4 regions of the Exiguobacterium sp. s26 genome follow, and region 3 is predicted to be linked to each of the others. Evidence: predicted binding sites of a transcription regulator. Region 3 holds the regulator's gene; each other region holds the start of a gene.
The links. Region 3 encodes Rex, which represses fermentation and respiration genes when NADH is low (regulators of the CRP and FNR family bind a similar motif). Its sites were predicted from a motif close to TTGTGAAATATTTCACAA; they were not measured.

Region 1: KNP82_RS05215 (L-lactate dehydrogenase) is a predicted target of Rex. The motif match lies at 1,589-1,606, and genes of this name have one in related genera.
Region 2: cydD (thiol reductant ABC exporter subunit CydD) is a predicted target of Rex. The motif match lies at 2,115-2,132, and genes of this name have one in related genera.
Region 4: ric (iron-sulfur cluster repair di-iron protein) is a predicted target of Rex. The motif match lies at 3,365-3,382, and genes of this name have one in related genera.

What each region holds. Positions count from the first base shown of each region.
Region 1 is NZ_JACSLS010000003.1:94,604-99,760, forward strand. It holds gene rpmG (50S ribosomal protein L33) at 32-196, shown strand; gene KNP82_RS05205 (5-formyltetrahydrofolate cyclo-ligase) at 252-806, shown strand; gene KNP82_RS05210 (DUF92 domain-containing protein) at 785-1,555, shown strand; gene KNP82_RS05215 (L-lactate dehydrogenase) at 1,725-2,681, shown strand; gene KNP82_RS05220 (rhomboid family intramembrane serine protease) at 2,837-3,889, shown strand; gene KNP82_RS05225 (M42 family metallopeptidase) at 3,905-4,927, shown strand; gene KNP82_RS05230 (YqgQ family protein) at 4,924-5,118, shown strand.
Region 2 is NZ_JACSLS010000004.1:247,007-252,163, forward strand. It holds gene cydC (thiol reductant ABC exporter subunit CydC) at 1-365, opposite strand, end outside; gene cydD (thiol reductant ABC exporter subunit CydD) at 362-2,086, opposite strand; gene KNP82_RS08345 (Crp/Fnr family transcriptional regulator) at 2,215-2,901, opposite strand; gene KNP82_RS08350 (glycoside hydrolase family 31 protein) at 3,036-5,157, opposite strand, start outside.
Region 3 is NZ_JACSLS010000019.1:9,370-14,526, reverse strand. It holds gene KNP82_RS15010 (hypothetical protein) at 1-163, opposite strand, end outside; gene KNP82_RS15005 (ABC-F family ATP-binding cassette domain-containing protein) at 160-2,061, opposite strand; gene KNP82_RS15000 (redox-sensing transcriptional repressor Rex) at 2,211-2,867, shown strand; gene KNP82_RS14995 (twin-arginine translocase TatA/TatE family subunit) at 2,867-3,085, shown strand; gene tatC (twin-arginine translocase subunit TatC) at 3,088-3,876, shown strand; gene KNP82_RS14985 (FAD-dependent oxidoreductase) at 4,068-5,157, shown strand, end outside.
Region 4 is NZ_JACSLS010000005.1:150,149-155,305, reverse strand. It holds gene KNP82_RS09920 (malate synthase G) at 1-1,655, shown strand, start outside; gene KNP82_RS09915 (hypothetical protein) at 1,652-1,948, shown strand; gene aceA (isocitrate lyase) at 2,015-3,295, shown strand; gene ric (iron-sulfur cluster repair di-iron protein) at 3,443-4,150, shown strand; gene KNP82_RS15545 (molybdate ABC transporter substrate-binding protein) at 4,258-4,551, shown strand; gene modA (molybdate ABC transporter substrate-binding protein) at 4,566-4,952, shown strand; gene KNP82_RS09895 (ABC transporter permease subunit) at 4,991-5,157, shown strand, end outside.

The sequences.
Region 1 (5,157 bases), on a different contig from region 3:
AAGCAAAAGCACTTGATACAACATTAGTAAGATGGGAGTGAAAGAAATGCGCGTTAAAATCACACTAGCTTGCACAGAAACAGGCGATCGCACGTACATCACGAAGAAAAACAAACGTAACAACCCAGAGCGCCTCGAATTGCGCAAATACAACCCACGTCTCCGTCGTCACACGCTTTACCGCGAAGTGAAATAATGAGACTGGCCGTCACTCATGTGGCGGCCTTTTTTTTGAACAAGGGGGAATTGAAGTGATTGAAAAGAAACAACTTCGGCAAGACGTACATCGTCAAATCCGTGAACTCGACGACAGGTCGGACCGGGACCGCGTCATCATACATACATTGACCGAACTGAAGGCGTGGCAAGAGGCTGATACGGTGGCTGTCACGCTCGCCCTCGATTTAGAGATTGATACGTTGCCGCTCATCCGCTTAGCATGGAAGGCAGGAAAATCGGTGTTTGTGCCGAAAGTTACGAAACAGGGACTCACGTTCCATGAGATTCATTCGCTAGAAGACCTCGAGCCGGGCGTCATGAATATATTGGAGCCGACGACTGAAGCGACGATGCGCTCGATTGACGTCTGTATCGTCCCCGGCCGCGTGTTTGACCGGTCCGGCTATCGAATCGGATGGGGAGGCGGCTACTATGATCGCTACCTCGCCACGTACAAAGGGACGACCATCGCGTTGGCCTATGACGTTCAACTGCTCGATGAGATCCCGATTGAGCCACACGACATTCCTGTCGAATTCATCGTGACGGAAAGGGAAACGATTTTATGTTCGCCATCTTCGTTGTAACTTGTCTGGTGGCCTTTGCCGGCTATCGATTGCGCTCGTTGACCCGCTCCGGTGCCGTCTTGACGGTCGTGACGGGGACGGTCATCGGCTACGGTTTCGGTTGGTTCGGGCTCTATTTACTCGGTGTCTTCTTCTCGACATCGTCGCTCGCCTCGAAATATCGTGCCCGGGACAAGGCGCCTGTCGATGAGATTGTTGAGAAATCGGGTCCCCGTGATTTCGTACAAGTGCTCGCCAATGGGGGCGTCGGCATGGTGACGGCGCTTGGAATGATTCTTGCGCCAAACGACGCCTGGTTATTCGCCTATGTCGCCTCGATTGCCGCGGCGACGAGTGATACGTGGGGATCTGAGTTCGGCGTCCTCGCCAAGCAGAAACCGCGCTCGATTCGGACGTTCCGTGAAGTCGAACCGGGAACGAGTGGTGGGGTGTCCGTGTTCGGTACGGTCATGTCGATTGTCGGGGCCACGGTCATCATCCTCGCCTCGCTTCCATTTATCGAGATCGATGTGACGTTCGCGCTCGTCTTGATTGCTCTCGGATTGAGCGGCAGCGTCGTCGACACTTTGTTAGGGGCCACGGTGCAACGGAAATATCGATGCCGTGTGTGCGGCAAATTGACCGAGAAGAAAATGCATCATCGTGAGCCGACGGCTTATGTGTCGGGCTGGCGTTTTCTCGGCAATGACGCCGTCAACTTTTTGTCGATCGCCGCGGCCGCGACGATTAGTTTCCTCTTGTTACGATGAGGGTAGTACAGAAAATGTAGATGTTTCAAACGAATGTGAATTTTGTCACAATATCGCCAAAGTGAAAACGGTTTCCCTAGTAGTGAGTGTTTGTGAATGATGTTACAATCTTTATGTAACAGACATAACAAAAACATGAAACAGATTGTTCGAAGGGTGGAGAATCAATATGGAAACATTAAATCATGCAAAAGTAACACGCGTCGCGCTCGTTGGGGCCGGAGCGGTCGGTGCCAGCTTTGCGTACCAATTGACGACAGCAAGTCTTTGTGAGGAACTCGTCATTATCGACATCAACAAATCGAAGGCGGAAGGCGAAGCGATGGACTTGAACCACGGCGTCTCGTTCGCTTCTTCACCGATGCGCGTCTGGGCAGGGGACTATACGGACTGTGGTGCAGCAGATATCGTCGTCATCACTGCCGGTGCTCCGCAAAAACCGGGTGAAACTCGCCTCGACCTCGTCGAGAAGAACGCCAAAATCATGAAATCGATGATTGGGGACATCATGGCATCTGGATTCGACGGCATCATCATCATCGCCTCGAACCCGGTCGACATCATGACACATTTGGCTTGGAAATACTCAGGTTTACCGAAACACCGCGTGTTCGGATCAGGAACGGTACTCGATACGTCACGTCTCCGTTACATGCTCGGTGACTATTTCAACGTCGATCCACGCAACTGCCACGCCTACATCATGGGTGAGCACGGAGACACGGAATTCGCGGCCTGGAGCAACGCCCGCATCTACGGGAAGTCGGTCGAGCAGTTGCTTGAAGAGAACGACGAGTATACATGGGAAGACCTCGAAGACATCTACGTCAACGTTCGGGACGCGGCGTACCACATCATCGAGCGCAAAGGCGCGACGTACTACGCCATCGGCCTCGGTTTGCTCCGTCTCGTCAAGGCTGTGCTCCGTAACGAGAACACGTTGTTGACGGTCGGCGCACATTTAGATGGTGAATACGGCTTGAACGATATCCATATCGGTGTACCGGCCATCATCAACCGCCAAGGAGTCCGTCAAGTCGTGGAAATCGAGTTGTCAGACGAAGAAAAACAAAAGATGCATCATTCGGCAGAAGTGTTATTGAAAACGATGCAACCTGTCTTATAAGAACGATTACTCGTTCTGTCATGACCGTAGTTGGCTCCCGCCACTACGGTTTTTTTGTGGACCGACGGAAGAGCGGGGCAGATTGGGGCGATGCTCGATTTTGTCGTCCTGCCTAAATTCCTTTAGAATGAAAGTATAGAAGGAGGTGAGCCAACATGACAGAACCAGCTTGTTTTTGGGAAGATGTATATCGTGCCGTCGAAGCAGGAGGACGCATCGAGGGCGTCTTAGAGCCGTCGCGGGCACTTTTATTGTTCGACACGAAAGCGGGGGATGTCTATCACCTCTACATACGGACAGATAAGGCGTGGGCGAACCATGTCGCCTTGGACGTCGAGGCGGTCATGAACTCGTTTCGCTTGGCCCGAATCGGCCGCGAGAAGCTCCATGTCCACATTTATGGTGACCCGCTCGTCGATGAAGAGCGTCTGTCGTCGCTCACGTTCCCGATTGCGGCAAAAGTGAAGCTCGAGATGCGGCCGTGCGCCGAAACGGAAACGTCATATCGCCCGCGTGCCGTCGCCCTCGACCAACAACGGAAAAATGAACTGAAGCAACGGTTCGCCTTTGGGAAGCCTCAGTTCGTCTATGCGCTCATGTTCGTGACGTTCCTCGTCATGTGGTTCGCCGAATCAATCGGCTCGACGCTCGATCCGAACACGCTCATCCGCTTCGGTGCGAAAGTGAATCCTCTCATCGACGAAGGAGAATGGTGGCGTCTGATCACACCGATGTTCCTTCATATCGGTTGGTTCCATTTCGCCATCAACATGTTCGCGCTCTGGTCACTCGGCCCGCTCGTGGAACGGATGTACGGGTCGACGCGTTTCGCCACCATTTATCTGTTGGCAGGTGTCATCGCCACGGTCGCCTCGTATGCGTTCAGCGAAGCCATCTCGGCCGGCGCGTCCGGGGCATTGTTTGGGCTTGTCGGCGCACTGCTCTATTTCGGACTGCGCGACCGCTCCTTATTTATGAAGACACTCGGCCCTCCACTGTTTATTATGTTAGGATTAAACGTGGGACTCGCTTTCGTCCTTGGCGCTAGTTTGGACCATTCCGCACACGCGGGTGGACTCGTCGGGGGCTTTCTGATGGCGGGAGTGGTCGGCTTACCGGATGAACATGTGAAGAAACGTCGCCTGCTATTTGCGGGGCTCGTGTTCGTGGCGTCCGGCATATTATTTTGGCTCGGCTACAATCGATGACAAAGGAGTAAGGGTATGATTGAAACGTTGAAGCAATTGGTTGAAATTCCAAGTCCGTCCGGGATGACGGACGAGGCGATCGGATTCGTCGAACAAGAACTGACGGCACTCGGGATCCCCACGAAACGCTTGAACAAAGGGGCGCTTCTGGCGACATTTGAGGGCAAATCGAATCGAGCCCGCCTGTTGACGGCCCATGTCGATACGCTCGGCGCGATGGTGAAAGAAATCTTGCCGAGCGGCCGCTTGCGCTTGACGCAAGTCGGCGGATACGCCTGGACCGCAATCGAAGGGGAGAACTGTCTGGTTCATGCCGAGACGGGTGCGCCGATTGAAGGAACGATTCTCATTCATCAATCGAGCGTCCATGTCTATAAGGATACGAATAGCGCCGAACGGACGGCGTCAACGATTGAAGTGCGCTTGGACGCGGACGTCCATACAGCCGAAGACGTAAGGGCCCTCGGTATCGAGGTCGGGGACTTCGTCTCATTCGACCCGCGCTTCCGTCAGACCGACGCCGGTTATATCAAATCACGTCATCTCGATGACAAGGCGTCCGTTGCCATCTTGCTCGATTTGGCGAAAGATCTGGTCGAGGCGGAGTTGCCACACCCGGTCCATTACTTGATCTCGAACTATGAAGAGGTCGGGTTCGGGGGCAACGCCGGAATTCCCGAAGCGGTGACTGAATATATCGCTGTCGATATGGGTGCGCTCGGGGACGGGCAACACTCGGACGAGTATACAGTTTCGATTTGTGCGAAAGATTCGTCAGGCCCGTATGATCTCGGGTTGCGCCGTCAATTCACCGCGCTATGCCGTAAACATGACATCGCCCATAAAGTCGATATCTATCCGTACTATGGATCGGACGCCTCGGCTGCAATCGGAGCCGGCTACGATGTGCGCCACGCGCTCGTCGGACCAGGCATCGAGTCAAGCCATAGCTATGAGCGGACGCATCTCAAATCGCTCGAAGCGACCCGGGAACTGCTGTACCGTTTCGTGCTCACCGCGATGGAGGACGAACGATGAAAAATTTTTATGACGTCCAGCAATTTTTGAAATCGTTCGGCACGATCATTTATATCGGTGAGCGCGATGCCGAAATCGGGCTCATGATGATGGAACTCGATGAGTTGCATGCGGGCGGAATGATTGAACAACGGGAATATGATACGGCCAAGATTATTTTGACCCATGAACTGAAAAATTCAAGAGATTGACAGAAAAACCCCTAGTGCAAAGGTTTGCACTAGGGGTTT
Region 2 (5,157 bases), on a different contig from region 3:
TCACCGACGACGCGAGCGAGCAAATCTCCGCTCCGATACTTGGCAAAGATGCTCGGCACGAGCGGTTCGAGCTGGCGGTAAAACCGGACCCGCAACTCGCTCAAAATCGTGAACGTCGCCCGGTGCGAGGCAAGGCGCTCTTGATAACGCGCACTCGCCCGAATCACACCGAACAATTTAATCAAAACGACAGGCACCATGAGCGCATAGAGCGGCGGTACGAGACCGGCCCGTGAGACGAGGTAACCGCTCGCCGCGAACAAGGCGACGGCCGCGATGCCGGCCACGTACCCAAAGAAGATCGAGAGGACGATATCCTTCTTCTCGCGCATCATCCATTTCGTGATCGTCCAAAGTGAGTTCATCCTCTCACCCCTTTCTGTAGCGTGAACAAGTCAGCGTATTGCGGAACGCTGAGCAATTCGTCATGCGTACCTTGGGCGAGGAGCTTCCCATCGTCCATGAACCAAATCGCGTCCGCCTGCTTGATCGTATGCAAGCGATGCGCGACCGTGACAAGCGTCGCCTCGCGCGACAACTCCTCAATCGAGCGCCGAACGATTTGCTCCGTCACTAAATCGAGCCCTGTCGTCGGTTCATCGAACAAGATGATGCCCGGTCGTTTCAAGAAGGCGCGGGCCAAGGCGAGCCGTTGCCGTTCGCCTCCAGACAATCCATAACCGCCTTCACCGAGTTCGGTATGAATGCCGTTCGGCAATTGCGCGATGACATCGTTCAATCCGGCTGCATTCGCGGCTTCAAGGATGTTTATCTCGTCGGCCGTTTCCCCGAGGGCGATATTATCGGCGACGGTACCGGCGAACAAATACGGATTTTGTGAGATGTAGCCAATCGTGTCATACCATGACGAATCGGTGTATGTCTCGAGCGGTTCTCCGTCGACGAGGACACGTCCACTGTCCGGTTTCACGAGCCCGGACAACACGTTCAATACGGTCGTCTTACCGGACCCGCTCGCCCCGACGAGCGCCACGTGGGCACCGGCAGGAATCACACCGCTTAATGGATGCAGCGTAAAGCGTCCACCTTCATAGGCGAACGAGACGGCGTCGAGCTCGAGGTCGGGTGTCGGGCTCGTCAACGTCCGGTCGCCCCAGGTCAAGCGTTCATCCGGTGCATCGAGCGCCTCGAAAATACGGTCGGCCGCCCCCATGCTGCCTCGTCCGGTGTGGAACGCACCGCCGAGGTCTTTGATGGCCAAATAGTATTCCGGGGCCAAGACGAGAATCAAAAAGCCGGAGAAGAACGTCAAGTTCTCCCAGACGACCATTTGGAGCGCCACTTCGAGTGCGACGACGCCCGTGCTGAGCATCGAGATGAACTCGAGCATGAGACCCGACAGGAACGCCGTCTTCAAGACGACCATCGTCGCGTCGCGGAAATCGAGACTGCTCTTTTCAATCGCTTGCGCCTCACGCTCGGTCCGACCGTATAGTTTGAGCGTCGTTAATCCTTGCAACACGTCCAAGAACTTGCCGGAGAACTGATTCATTTTCTCCATCTGCTGTTCTGACTTCTTCTGGGTCGCAATCCCGATGATGATGAAGAAAATTGGGATGAATGGAGCCGTCACCATCATGATGACGCCTGAAATCCAATGTTGGCTGAAGACGACGACGAGAATGAGTAGTGGAATAATCGACGTTTGAATGACTTGCGGCCAATATTGGCTAAAGTAGGCATCGACTTCGTCGACCGCGTCCATGAACACGCTCACCTTTTTACCGGATTGACCGGATAGTGACGTCTCAATCGGATTCGACGTATAGCGGTCGAGCAATTGCAATCGGAGTGTTCGTTTCGCCTTTTCTGACAGGCTCGCTCCAATCCTCCCCGACATATAGCCGAAACCAGCTCGTGTGACGAGCGCGAGGATGAGCCACCCGAGCGTCGGAACGATGCTTTCAAACGATGCATTTTTTAAAAAGACTTGATCGACAATGTCGACAATCAAATAGGCTTGAGCTAAAATCGACAACCCGATCATCACTGCCGCGATGATGAGTCCGACGATATGGCGTTTTTCTGCTAAAGCGAGAGCTTGCAGTCGTTTCACTGCGTTCATCCTTTCTATCAATCAGGAGACTTTTTCTTTGTGAGGATTCTCACTAATTATACCTGATGCACCCTTGCAAGGCGAACGCTTCGCTTCCTCAGACATGCAAAAAACGCCACGTCCCACACGCGGCGCCATCACAGCGACTGTTCAAAATATTCAGGATGACCGATCATCAATTCCCGCGCATCAAATTGAAGCACGTCTTCTTTTCGCAACCGCGACAAGATGTTCGATACGGTCTCTCGTGACGTGCCCGACAAGCGCGAAATCTCAATCGTCGTGAACGGGCAGCGGACACGAACGCCCGTCGCTTCCGCCTCCCCGAGGTCTTCAATCAAGTAATGAATCGTGTTGAGCACCCGGTCGGTCGCACTCGGTGTGATGATGTCCTGGACACGGCGCTCGTGCAAATCGAGAATCCGGTTCATCTGTCCGACGATGTGGAGCAACATCGATGCGTTCCGCGAGACGAGTTGTTCGAATCGATCGGTCGGCATATAGATGACCTCGATATCGGTCAACGCCTCGGCTGAATGTTGATAGTACGGTTCCGTCAGCAAGCCGCGATACGGGAACAACTGCTTCGGTTTCAAGTAGTCCGTATATTGATGTGTCGCCGTCTCGTTGCAACGTTCAAGCTTCACATAACCGCTAATCAAGAAATAGACCCGTTCCCGGGGATCGCCCTCTATGAACAAGAGTTGACCTTTCCGATACGTGCGGCAATAGACATGCGGCAACAGCGCCTCGAGCTCTCGTGTGGCACATTTGGCGAACACATCAAGCTGTCTCAAATCGTCCACCGTCCATTTTGGTTTCATGTCGCATCCTCCAATCCATCTTGCCTCTCTTTTAAGTATAAAGCGACCTCTTATTGAAAACGCTTACAAAATCCGACGATTTTCTGACAAAAAAAGAAGGGCATGAACCGCCCCTCTTCGTCACAATAAAGTATTCAGTCGAGCATCAATTCCATGATCGCGTCTTGCAGGTCGCGATCGAGTTCGAGCGCATGTAAATCGAACAGCCATGCTTCGAGTCGCGTCTTCGCCGCCGCTGACCGGTATAACCGGTCTTTTAAATCGTATGAGATTTCCGCACGGTCCAAGAAGCGATACAACCGATCGAGACGATGGTCGTTCGCCGTCACATCGACCGGGAGTTCCACGGTCAGCTCGTCTCTGATCGGTCCGAGCTCGAGGCGAAGCGTCTGTGTCTCCCGTTTGTATTCACCAGACCCGGTCACCCCTCGAAGGAGCAACGTGACATGGCGGTCCACCGGTAACACAGACCGGTCACCTGTCACTTGGATATGAAGGCTCCGTTCCTCCCAATCGAGCGTGAACGTCGTCTCGGCGTAGGCTCCCGTCTCATAGCCACGGTCCTTCCCATTGTCTTCATAGAGCGTGAACGTGTTCGAGGCGCCTGGGAAGATGAGCACTTCCAAATCGGCCGGGTTGTCGGTATCGTTTCGACCCGAATGGTGTGGTGCCATCGGGATAATCGCCCCGGCTTTGGCGAACACCGCCTGATCTTCGAGCCCACGGAACATGCGAACCGATTTGTCTCCGCTGTAGCGATGACCCGTGAAGAAGTCGAACCAGTCGCTTTTCGGTAGCCAGACGTTCGTCGCCGCCACGTGGAGCTGTCGATTCATCGGTTCGACGATTGGGGAGACGATGAGTTCACTGCCGAAGTAATACTCATTCGGCACCTCATATGCCGCGTCTTCGTCCGGGTGCTCGTAATACATCGGTAAGACGAGCGGCAAGGCGCCGACATGATTTCGCCAGTTCATCGTATAGGTATATGGAATCAATTGATGGCGCAGACGCAGGAACGTCTTCATCGACCGTTCCGCCTCGAGACCGAAGCGCCACGGCTCCTTGCCGTTGAACGTACTCAATGTCGAGTGCAGTCGCATAATCGGGCTGAATACACCGAATGCGACCCAGCGCGCGGCGAGTTCATCATCTTTCGACCCACGATAATGGCCGCCGATGTCATGACTCCACCAGCCATAGCCGATATTGGCCGCCGTCGCTGTAAAGTATGGTTGGAAGGCCAGGGACGCCCACGAAATCAACGTGTCGCCCGAAAAACCGACCGGATACCGATGGCTGCCCGGCCCGGCGTAACGGGAGAAGATGAGCGGACGGTTGCCGTCACGGGCGATGTCGGCCGCATGATAGTGATTTAACATCCAGAGCGGGTCGAGCCCCTCCATTTTCGAGGTCGAGCCTTGTTGCCAGTCAATCCACCAAAAATCGACGCCGTCGACTTCATGCGGATGGTGCATCTGCTCGAAATAAGCTTGAATGAAGCGCTTATCAGAGAAGTCGAACGGAATGCGGTCACCCTGGGACGGGTCGATGCCCATCGCCTCGGCCATCGCCGTATACTGATCTTCGAAGGCACGCACGCCGTCCGCCGGGTGCAAGTTCAACGTGACGAGCAGACTCTCTTGTTTGAGCCACGTCAAGAAGCCTTTCGGGTCCGGGAACAGGTTTTTATTCCATGAATAACCCGTCCATCCGCTCCCGTATTCTTCGGGGACATCGGTGACGTGCCAATCCATGTCGATGACGCTGACCGAGAACGGGATGTCTTCTGTCTTAAACCGACGCATGAGTTCTTTATATTCCGTCTCGTCGTAGCGCCAATAGCGGCTCCACCAGTTGCCGAGCGCTTTTCGTGGCAACAGCGGCGTCGGGCCTGTCAGTTGATAGAAGTCACGCAGCGCCTGCTTATATTCATGTCCATATCCGAAGTAGTACAAGTCATGGATGTGTTTCCGTCTCGGTTCCACAAAACGGTCCTCGGTCATGATGAACGAATCGGAATCATCGATGACGGCATATCCTTGTTTTGAGGCGATGCCCTCACCGAGTTCCGTCGCCCCGTCGACATGGTCGAGCGTGCGCGCCGTCCCTTTCAACGTCCGCTCCGGTCCGTTAAATGTATAGCGGCTATAGTACGTACTGAAGTTCCCTTTCACATCGACGTAGAGCGTGTTCGGCGCGAACGGCCCTTTCGTGTAATAGAGGTGGACGTGCTCCGTGATGATTTGCAGTTCC
Region 3 (5,157 bases):
AGCCGATGACGACCGGCAGGAAATAAAACAGGAACGACGGAACGATCGTCGGTTCCCCGCGAATCAGCTCGGATACGAATTCCGTCCCCGTCGGCACGATATAGGCGAGACCGGTAAGAAAGGCGTGCATCCATTCGATTCGCATCGCACGGAATCGCATCATGAATGGAGCTCCTCCCATTCTGCGTACAGTGCCGTGATCGATTCTTTCGTCGCGTCGGACTCGGTCGACAGTTCTTGCGCCCGAGCGAAGTCGTTGAAGACGTCCGGTTCACACAACAGTTGCTCAATCTCCTCGAGGCGGGCCTCGTGTTGTTCGATCGTGAGCTCGATTTCCTCGATCCGTTGTTTCATCCGGCGTTCCTCGCGTTGCTGTTCCTTGTCGGCGCGCTGTTTCTTGACGATGACTTGTTTCGTCTCTTCGCGGGCGAGTCGGGCCAGCTCTTCGAGTTCTTCTTTCTTCTCGACGTAATACGAGTAATCGCCGAGGTACTCGTCAATCCCGTTCGGCGTGATCTCTAAGACGCGCGTCGCGAGCCGGTCGATGAAGTAACGGTCGTGCGAGACGAATAGGATCGTGCCCGGATAGTCGACGAGGGCGTTCTCGAGAATCATCTTCGAGTCGAGGTCCAAGTGGTTCGTCGGCTCATCCAGGATGAGCAAGTTCGGTTGCTCGAGCTTCAGTTTCGCGAGCGTCAAACGGGCCCGCTCTCCACCCGACAGTTCATGGACGCGCTTCATGACGTCGTCGCCGCTGAACAGGAACTGTCCAAGCAGGCTCCGCACTTCTTGTTCGCGCATGAGCGGCCAATCGTTCCAAATCTCGTCGATGACGCGGTTGGCATCCGACAAGTTCTGTTGCTCCTGGTCGTAGTAGCCGATTTCGACGCCGGTACCGTAGCGGATGTCACCGGTAAGGGCCGGCTGTTGTTTCGTCAACACTTTCAAGAGCGTCGATTTGCCGACTCCGTTCGGGCCGACGAGGGCGACCGATTCGCCGCGCTGCAGTTGGAAGCGGAGCTGCTGGGCGATTGGTTCCTCATAGCCGATGGCGAGGTCGCTGCCGCTCAATACGTCGTTCCCACTTTGGCGTTTAATCGAGAACGAGAGGACGGCACTACGCTCATCACCGTCCGGCGCTTCCATTCGGTCGACTTTCTCGAGACGCTTGCGGACACTCTGGGCCCGCTTCGTCGTCGTTGCCCGGGCGATGTTGCGCTGGATGAAGTCCTGCATTTTGGCGATCTCTTCTTGCTGTGATTCGAACTGTTTCTTTTCTTGCTCGTAGATCGCGGCCTTCTGCTCGAGATACTTCGTATAGTTGCCGACGAAGCGACGACTCCGGTGACGCGACAGCTCATAGACGACCGAGACGACGCGGTCGAGGAAGTAGCGGTCGTGGGAGACGATGAGGACGGCGCCTTTATAGCCGCTCAAATACTTCTCGAGCCAGCCGAGCGTCTCAATGTCCAAGTGGTTCGTCGGCTCATCCAGGATGAGCAGGTCCGGACTTTGGAGCAGCATTTTCGCGAGGGCGAGGCGCGTCCGTTGTCCGCCGGAGAGCGTGTCGATGCGGCGTTCGAAATCGTCCGGATAGAAACGCATCCCGTGAAGAACGGAGCGAATCGTTGCCTCGTATTGATAGCCGCCGCGGTCTTTGAACGTATGCTGTTCTTCATCGTAAGACGACAGCAGGCGCTCATAGGCGGCCGGGTCGTTCAAAATGCGCTCTGAACCCATGTCTTGCTCCATGCGGCGCAGCGTCTTTTCTTGTTCGATTAAATCGGTGAAGACATTGAGCATCTCATTCCAAATTGTCTCGTTGGATTCGAGTCCTGAATCTTGGGCCAGGTAGCCGATGGTGACGTCTTTTGGCTTCATGATGTCGCCCGAGTCGTAGTTGTATTCCCCGGCGATGACTTTGAGCAATGTCGACTTGCCGGCACCGTTACGGCCGACAAGCGCGACGCGTTCGCCTTCTTGAATTTCGAGTTTGACGTTCTCTAAAATCGGCTCGACGCCGAATGATTTCGATAAGTTATTGACTTGCAGTAGGATCAAGTGAAAAAACCCCTTTCTCTCTATTTAGTATACTTTATTTCTTCCCCTTTTCAGGTATATTCATTGAGTGGTCATGTGAATTCGTTTACAATCAAGGTGTATGAAATTAGATTCGTTTGAAACGCGTCGTAAAAAGGAGGCTCTTTCCGTTGAGTCAAAACGAACCAAAGATTCCGCAAGCGACAGCCAAACGGTTGCCACTATACTATCGGTTTATCCAAAGCCTACATTCATCAGGAAAACAGCGTGTCTCTTCTGCTGAACTGAGCGAGGCGGTCAAGGTCGATTCGGCCACGATCCGTCGCGATTTCTCGTACTTCGGTGCGCTCGGTAAAAAGGGATATGGCTATAACGTACAGTATCTGTTAGACTTTTTCCGTAAGACACTGAATCAGGACGAGATTACGAACGTCGCCTTAGTCGGGGTTGGTCATCTTGGGACAGCTTTCGTCAACTATAACTTCCTTAAAAACAATAACACACATATCGTCGTCGGGTTCGACGCAGACGAGACAAAAGTCGGCACGACGATGTCCGGTGTCCCGATTCATCACGTGGATGAGATGGAACAGATCATGAAACAAAACAAGATTGACGTCGCCATCTTAACGGTGCCGTCTACCTATGCGCAGCCTGTCGCGGATGACTTGGTCCGCTTCGGCATCAAAGGCATCTTGAACTTCACGCCGGCCCGTCTTACGGTGCCGGACACGGTCCGCGTCCATCACATCGACTTGTCGATCGAACTCCAGTCGCTCATTTACTTTATGCAACACTATCCATCTGCTGAGGGGGTCCATCAATAATGGAATTACTATCATCGTTGCTCGTCGTCGGTATTCCAGGAGGCGCAAGTATCTTCATTATCGCCATCGTCGCGCTCATCATCTTCGGGCCGAAGAAATTGCCTGAATTCGGACGCGCCGCTGGTCAAACGCTCCGTGAGTTCAAAAATGCCACGAACGGCATGATGAACGAACATGACGAGAAAGATAAGAAAGAACTTGAGAAGAAAGAGCAGTAATCATGAATCATCAACCTGATCAAGAGCGGGCGCTGTCCGATCACTTGACAGAGCTGCGGAGACGACTGATGCTGTCGGCATTTGTCGTCTTTGCCTTCTTTTTGATCGCTTTGCCGAGTGTCAAATACGTGCTCGCCTATCTGCAGGCGGACCTCGTCGAACGAGGGCTCGAACTGAACGCCTTTGGGGTCGCGGACCCGCTCATGATTTACTTGAACTTGGCGCTCGTCATCGGGCTCGTCGCATCCGGTCCGTTTCTACTGTATCAACTGTGGGCGTTCGTCGCACCTGGTCTGCATCCGAACGAGCGGAAAGCGACGCTCGCCTATATCCCGATCATCTTCATCTTGTTCCTGATCGGTCTCGCGTTCGCCTATTATTGGTTGTTCCCGCTCGTCCTCGATATCTCGACGGACCTCGGGCAAGACCTCGGGCTAACGCAAATCATCGGGGCGTCGAACTACTTCACGTTCTTGCTGCAACTGACCATCCCATTCGGACTGTTGTTCCAGTTGCCGGTCGTGACGATGTTCTTGACGCGCATCGGTGTCGTGACGCCGTACTTCTTATCAAAAATTCGGAAGTATGCGTACTTCGCCTTGTTCGTCATCGCCGCGTTCATCACGCCGCCGGATTTGACGTCGCATCTCATGGTGTCATTGCCGCTCTTCTTCTTGTATGAAATCAGCTTATCGATTTCACGCATCACGTACCGGGGCGTGCTCCGTCGTGAGAAAGAGGCGATGGTGAAAGAGCAGATGGATTTGATGAAACAAATGAATGAGAAGTGAGCATCGTTCCTTAACGGGACGGTGCTTTTTTGTTGTCACAGTGGGTGTTCAAACTTTCGACATATTTACGTGAAAAAGTGAGCAAAGGGATTGTCAAACCTTCTTGTGAAATAGTACACTAAGTTCAGAAAGTAAATGTGATATTTATCACAAATACTAACTTGCCTAACACTCAAAGGAGAGACAACCATATGAAAATCGCAGTCATCGGATGTACACACGCAGGAACAGCAGCCGTCAAAGGATTACTCGCCAAGCACGACAATCTCGACATCACGGTATATGAGCGCAACGACAACGTCAGCTTCCTCTCGTGTGGGATCGCCCTCCACGTTGGCGGTGTCGTCAAACGTGCTGAAGAGCTCTTCTACGCGTCACCGACCGAGCTCGAAGAACTCGGTGCGACGATGCGCATGAAGCACGACGTGTTGAACATCGACACGGAAGCGAAGACGGTCCATGCGAAAAACCTAGACACGGGAGAAGACGTCTATGACACGTTCGACCGTTTGATCGTCACGACTGGTTCATGGCCGATCGTCCCGACGCTTCCTGGCATCGAGATGACTGGGATTGAGCTCTGCAAAAACTATGGCCACGCCCAACGCATCATCGAGCGGGCAAAAGACGCGACGAACATCGCCGTCATCGGTGCCGGCTATATCGGCGTCGAGCTCGTCGAAGCGTTCGAAGTGTACGGCAAACACGTCACGTTCATCGATAGCGCCGACCGTATCTTGAACAAGTACCTCGACAAGTCGTTCACAGACCAACTCGAGGCAGACATGACGTCACGCGGCATCGACCTCGAGCTCGGCCAGACGGTCGAAGCATTCCGTGGAACTGAAGGGAACGTCACACACGTCGTGACCGATAAAGGTGAGTTCGAGGCCGACCTCGTCATCCTCTGTGTCGGCTTCCGCCCGAACACGGGACTCCTTCAAGGCCAAGTCGACATGCTCGGCAACGGCGCCATTATCGTCGACGAATATATGCGCACGAGCAACCCGGACGTCTTCGCGGCTGGTGACAGCTGTGCCGTCTATTACAACCCGGCGCGCACACACGCCTACATCCCGCTCGCGACGAACGCCGTCCGCATGGGAACGCTCGTCGCAGAGAACTTGATTGCACCGCGTGTCCGTTATCAAGGGACGCAAGGAACGTCAGGTCTTCGCCTGTATGATTGGAACATCGCCTCATCAGGTCTCACAGAAGAAGCGGCCGGCCTGTTCGGTCTTGACGTCGAGAGCGTCGTGATTGAAGATGCGTACCGTCCGG
Region 4 (5,157 bases), on a different contig from region 3:
TCCGGGAGGGCTCGCACGAAGAAGCGAACGGCTATCTCGTGTCAGAGGGCAGGCCATACGCCATCATCGAAGGGAACCGCATCGCGTTTCAAGACGATTGTCTCGTCGGCTATGTCGGGGAAACGAGTGATCCGAATAAGCTCTTGCTCGTCCATAACGGGATTCACGCCGAGTTGCAGTTTGACCGGGACCACCCAATCGGACGGGTCGATCGAGCAGGGCTCATTGACATCGAACTCGAGTCCGCCTTGTCTGCCATCGTCGACTGTGAAGACTCGGTTGCCGCTGTTCGGGCGGAAGACAAGGTCCACCTTTACGCGAACTGGCTAGGCCTGATGGACGGGACGCTCGAAGCAACATTCACGAAAGGAGGTCGGCCGCTCACTCGGAAGTTGAACCCTGACCGGAAGTATGTCGGGAAAGACGGGCGTGAAGTCACGCTTCCGGGCCGATCGCTCCTCTTTATTAGAAACGTCGGGCATTTGATGACGACAGACTTGATGCTCGACGCGGAAGGGCGTGAAGTACCGGAAGGGATCTTGGACGGGATTTTCACTGCGCTCATCGCGAGCCGCCATCTTGATGCCAGACGAAATTCCCGCGAACGCTCCATCTATATCGTCAAACCGAAGATGCATGGATCTAAGGAAGTCGCGTTCACGAACGACTTGTTCGATGCGATTGAAGATGTACTCGAGTTACCGCGTCACACGCTCAAAGTCGGCGTGATGGACGAGGAGCGACGCACGTCGCTTAATTTAAAGAACTGTATCGAGCAAGTGAAGGAACGCATCGTCTTCATCAATACCGGATTCCTCGACCGGACGGGCGATGAGATTCACTCCTCGCTCACGCTCGGACCGATGCGCAAGAAAGGCGAGATGAAAACATCGGAGTGGCTCGATGCTTATGAACGTCTGAATGTCCAGATCGGGCTTGACGCAGGATTCCATCAACGCGGGCAAATCGGGAAAGGGATGTGGGCGATGCCCGATCGGATGCGCGACATGATGCGTGAAAAAAGCAATCATGTCCGGTCCGGGGCGACGACGGCTTGGGTGCCGTCCCCGACGGCGGCCACGCTTCATGCGCTGCATTACCATCAAGTCGATGCGTTTGACGTTCAGCGTGAGTTGGCGAATCGTTCGTTTGATCCAGCAACTGAGCGAGGGCGTCTGCTCGAGGTACCACTCGCCACGCGTCTCTATACAGATGAGGAAGTGAACGAGGAACTCGAGAACAACCTGCAAGGGTTGCTCGGTTACGTCGTCCGTTGGGTCGAGCAAGGTGTCGGTTGCTCCAAAGTGCCAGATATTCATCATGTCGGGTTGATGGAAGACCGAGCAACGCTTCGTATTTCGAGTCAACATGTCGCCAACTGGCTATACCATGGAATCTGTAGCCGTGAACAAGTCGAAGCGACGCTTTACCGGATGGCCGAGGTCGTCGACGCGCAAAACGCGGAAGATCCGCACTATCGTCCGATGGCGCCAGATGTAGACTGCTCCATCGCCTATCAAGCGGCGAAAGAGTTAGTGTTCGAAGGCGATGCATCACCAAATGGATATACGGAACCAATCCTGCACCGGCGCCGCCGACAGTTTTTACAACAAGTGACATTAGAACCGAATTTAAAAGGAGGAGCATCATCATGACAACGAAAAAAATCGAAAGCGAACAGTTGATTGAACGTTGGGTCGTCCGTCGGATCGTCTCGGGGGAATCGACAGCGGCGCTCGCTAACACGGCGTTCGTCTATGGGAACGATTTGATGCGCCTCGTGCTCGACCGGGCCGACGGGTCGCTCCAAATCATGAGAGAGCCGGTCGAAGAGGTCGTCATATTCCGTAAACCAGAAGATCGTGACGAAGAAAACGTCTGTCGTTGCTGCGGCATGGAGCACTCGTCATTCAAAGCGGCGCTCGAATGCTGTGCATACTTGGATTAAGCTCGCATTATCTGTTATATAACAAACGGTAAATATATAAGTTAATATAATACAGGAGGAATGGATATGAACGAACAACAAATGCAGCTAGAGGATATGTTACAGTCGGAACGGTTTAACGGGGTCGAACGTCCATATGGAGTCGAAGACGTGATGAGACTTCGGGGATCGGTACTAATCGAGCATACGCTCGCGACAAAAGGAGCGGAACGGTTATGGGAGTTACTCCACGAGCGGGACTACGTCCACGCGCTCGGGGCGTTGACGGGGAACCAGGCCATCCAGCAAGTGAAGGCGGGTCTCGAAGCCATCTATTTGAGCGGATGGCAAGTCGCCGCCGATGCGAACTTGTCGGGGCACATGTACCCGGACCAAAGCCTGTACCCGGCTAACTCGGTGCCGAGCGTCGTCAAACGGATTAACCAGGCGCTTCAACGGGCCGATCAAATTCAAACGGCGGAAGGGAAAGGCGATACGCATTGGTTCGCCCCGATCGTCGCTGACATGGAAGCCGGTTTCGGCGGTGTGCTCAACGTGTTCGAGTTGACGAAGGCGATGATTGAGGCGGGTGCAGCCGGCGTTCACTTAGAAGATCAACTGTCGTCGGAGAAGAAGTGCGGTCACCTCGGCGGCAAAGTGTTGCTGCCGACACAGACGGCCGTGAAAAACTTGATTGCCGCACGTCTCGCGGCAGACGTCATGGGGGTGTCGACGATTATCGTCGCCCGGACCGACGCCCACGCCGCGAACTTGATTACGAGCGACATCGACCCAATCGATCATCCGTTCATCGTCGGCGACCGGACGCCAGAAGGGTTTTATCGGACCGAGGCAGGAATCGAACAGGCGATCGCACGCGGTCTCGCCTATGCACCGTACGCCGACCTCGTCTGGTGCGAGACGTCCGAGCCTGATTTGGACGAAGCGCGTCAATTCGCGGATGAGATTCATGCGAAGTATCCGGGCAAACTTCTCGCTTACAACTGTTCGCCGTCATTCAATTGGAAGAAGAAGTTGTCGGATGACGAGATCGCAACGTTCCAACAAGAGATTGGTGCGATGGGATACAAATTCCAATTCGTCACGCTCGCTGGCTTCCACTCGCTCAACTTCGGCATGTTCGAACTCGCACGCGGGTATAAAGACCGCGGGATGGCCGCCTACTCGGAACTGCAACAGGCCGAATTCAGTGCAGAACAGCACGGTTATACGGCGACACGTCACCAACGTGAGGTCGGGACCGGGTATTTCGATGAGGTGTCTCTCGTCATCTCGGGAGGCCAGTCGTCAACGACGGCGCTGACCGGATCGACCGAGGCAGAACAATTTGAAGCGCCGTCCCATTAAGCGTCGCCCCTCCACAAGAGGGGCTTTTTTTGTGTCCAAATTCAGAACGCGTGCATCCTGTTCACTTAAATGTGACGTATTTCACATTTTTGTCGTCAAACTTTTGCTACGCTGAACATGTCAAAATGAATATGGAGGTTATGACAGATGACACAGACATTCACGGGCGATACGCACGTATCTGAAATCGTCAAACAATGCCCGCAAGCGGCAGACATTTTCAAACGGAACCGAATCGATTTTTGTTGTGGCGGCAACCGGCCACTCGCTGAAGCGACTGACAAATCGAAACGGTCGACGGAAGACATTTTAGAAGAAGTCAATGCGCTCTATCAACGCAAGCAAGAGATGAACGAGAAGAGCATCGATTGGGATGCTGCTTCTTCATCGGAATTGATTGAGCACATCATTTATAAGCATCACCAGTTTTTGACGGACGAATTGCCACAGCTCACACCATATGTGACAAAAGTGTTCCGGGTTCACGGACAAAACCATCCGCACCTCGGACGCATTCATCAACTGTTCAATCAATTGAAAGTGGAACTTGAACAACATATCGTCAAAGAAGAGACAGAAGACTTCCCGACGTTGCTTCGTCACGAGACGGCACCGACAGCTGAAACGAGACGGGAGCTTGATGACATCTTGGCCTCGCTCGAGTCAGAACACGCGGCAGCCGGTGACATTTTAAAAGAGTTGCGTCAAATCACGAACGACTATACGCCGCCTGAAGGAGCGTGTGGGACGTATCGTCTTGTCTATCAACGGTTAGAAGCGCTCGAATCGGATACATTTGAACACATTCATCTCGAAAACAACATTTTATTCCCGCGGGCGCGCACGTTCGCTTAAGCAGTGGCACACCTCTACTTACGTGGGGGTGTCTTTTTGTGACGTTTGATACAGATGGGAGGCAAATCAAGCGCTACGATAAAGGGGAGGCAAAGGAGTGATTAATCATGAAACGGGTGAGTGGAGTCATCGTAGGGGTGACGGTCGCCTTATTACTAAGTCAAGTCTGGTCGAGTTCAGATTCGGAGGACACCACCGTGACCATTTTGGCGGCGGCAAGCTTAGGACCGGCTTTAGAAGCGGTCGAGCGACAACTTGAAGCGGAATTCGATGGGATCGACGTTCGGGTCGTGACGAACGGGAGCGGCGCCTTGCGAGCACAAATCGATCACGGGTCTCCGGCAGATATCTTTTTAGCCGCGAGCGTTGAGATGTCGACCGATTACAAATCCCGATTCTAGAGCGGGATGCGTTTTTGCATAACGAGCTGTGGCTCGTGACACCGAAAGGGAATCCGTGCGCGGAGACGTGGGACGACTTAAACGCATGTGCTCGGATCGTCATCGGTGACCCGGTCAATGTCCCGGCCGGTCGCTACGCGAAAGCGGCGCTAGAAGTGGAAGGCGTGTGGGAAGAAGTGGAACCACGAATCATGTTCGCCCAGAATGTGAGACAAGTGTTGACGCTCATCGAACAAGGCGACGCCAATGCGGGATTTGTCTATAAGACGGAACTGACGACGGGTACGATCGCGTATCCGGCGGTCCGATTGACGCACAACCCATACGTGCGCGATGTTTACGCGCGTTTGTTTGACGATGATATCCAAGCTCACTTTTTAGCGAAAGGATTTTCTAAATGACGCAATCTCCACTTTAACTCACATTCGAAGTCGGGATGATGGCGACGGTGAGCGCCTTCGTCCTCGCCTTCGGAGCGGCCTATTTCATGCATCACCGTCAATTCAAAGGAAAGCGGCTGCTGGAGACGGTGTTTTTACTGCCGCTCATCTTGCCGCCGACAGTCATCGGACTATACGCCTTGATTGTCCTTGGGAACAACGGGAT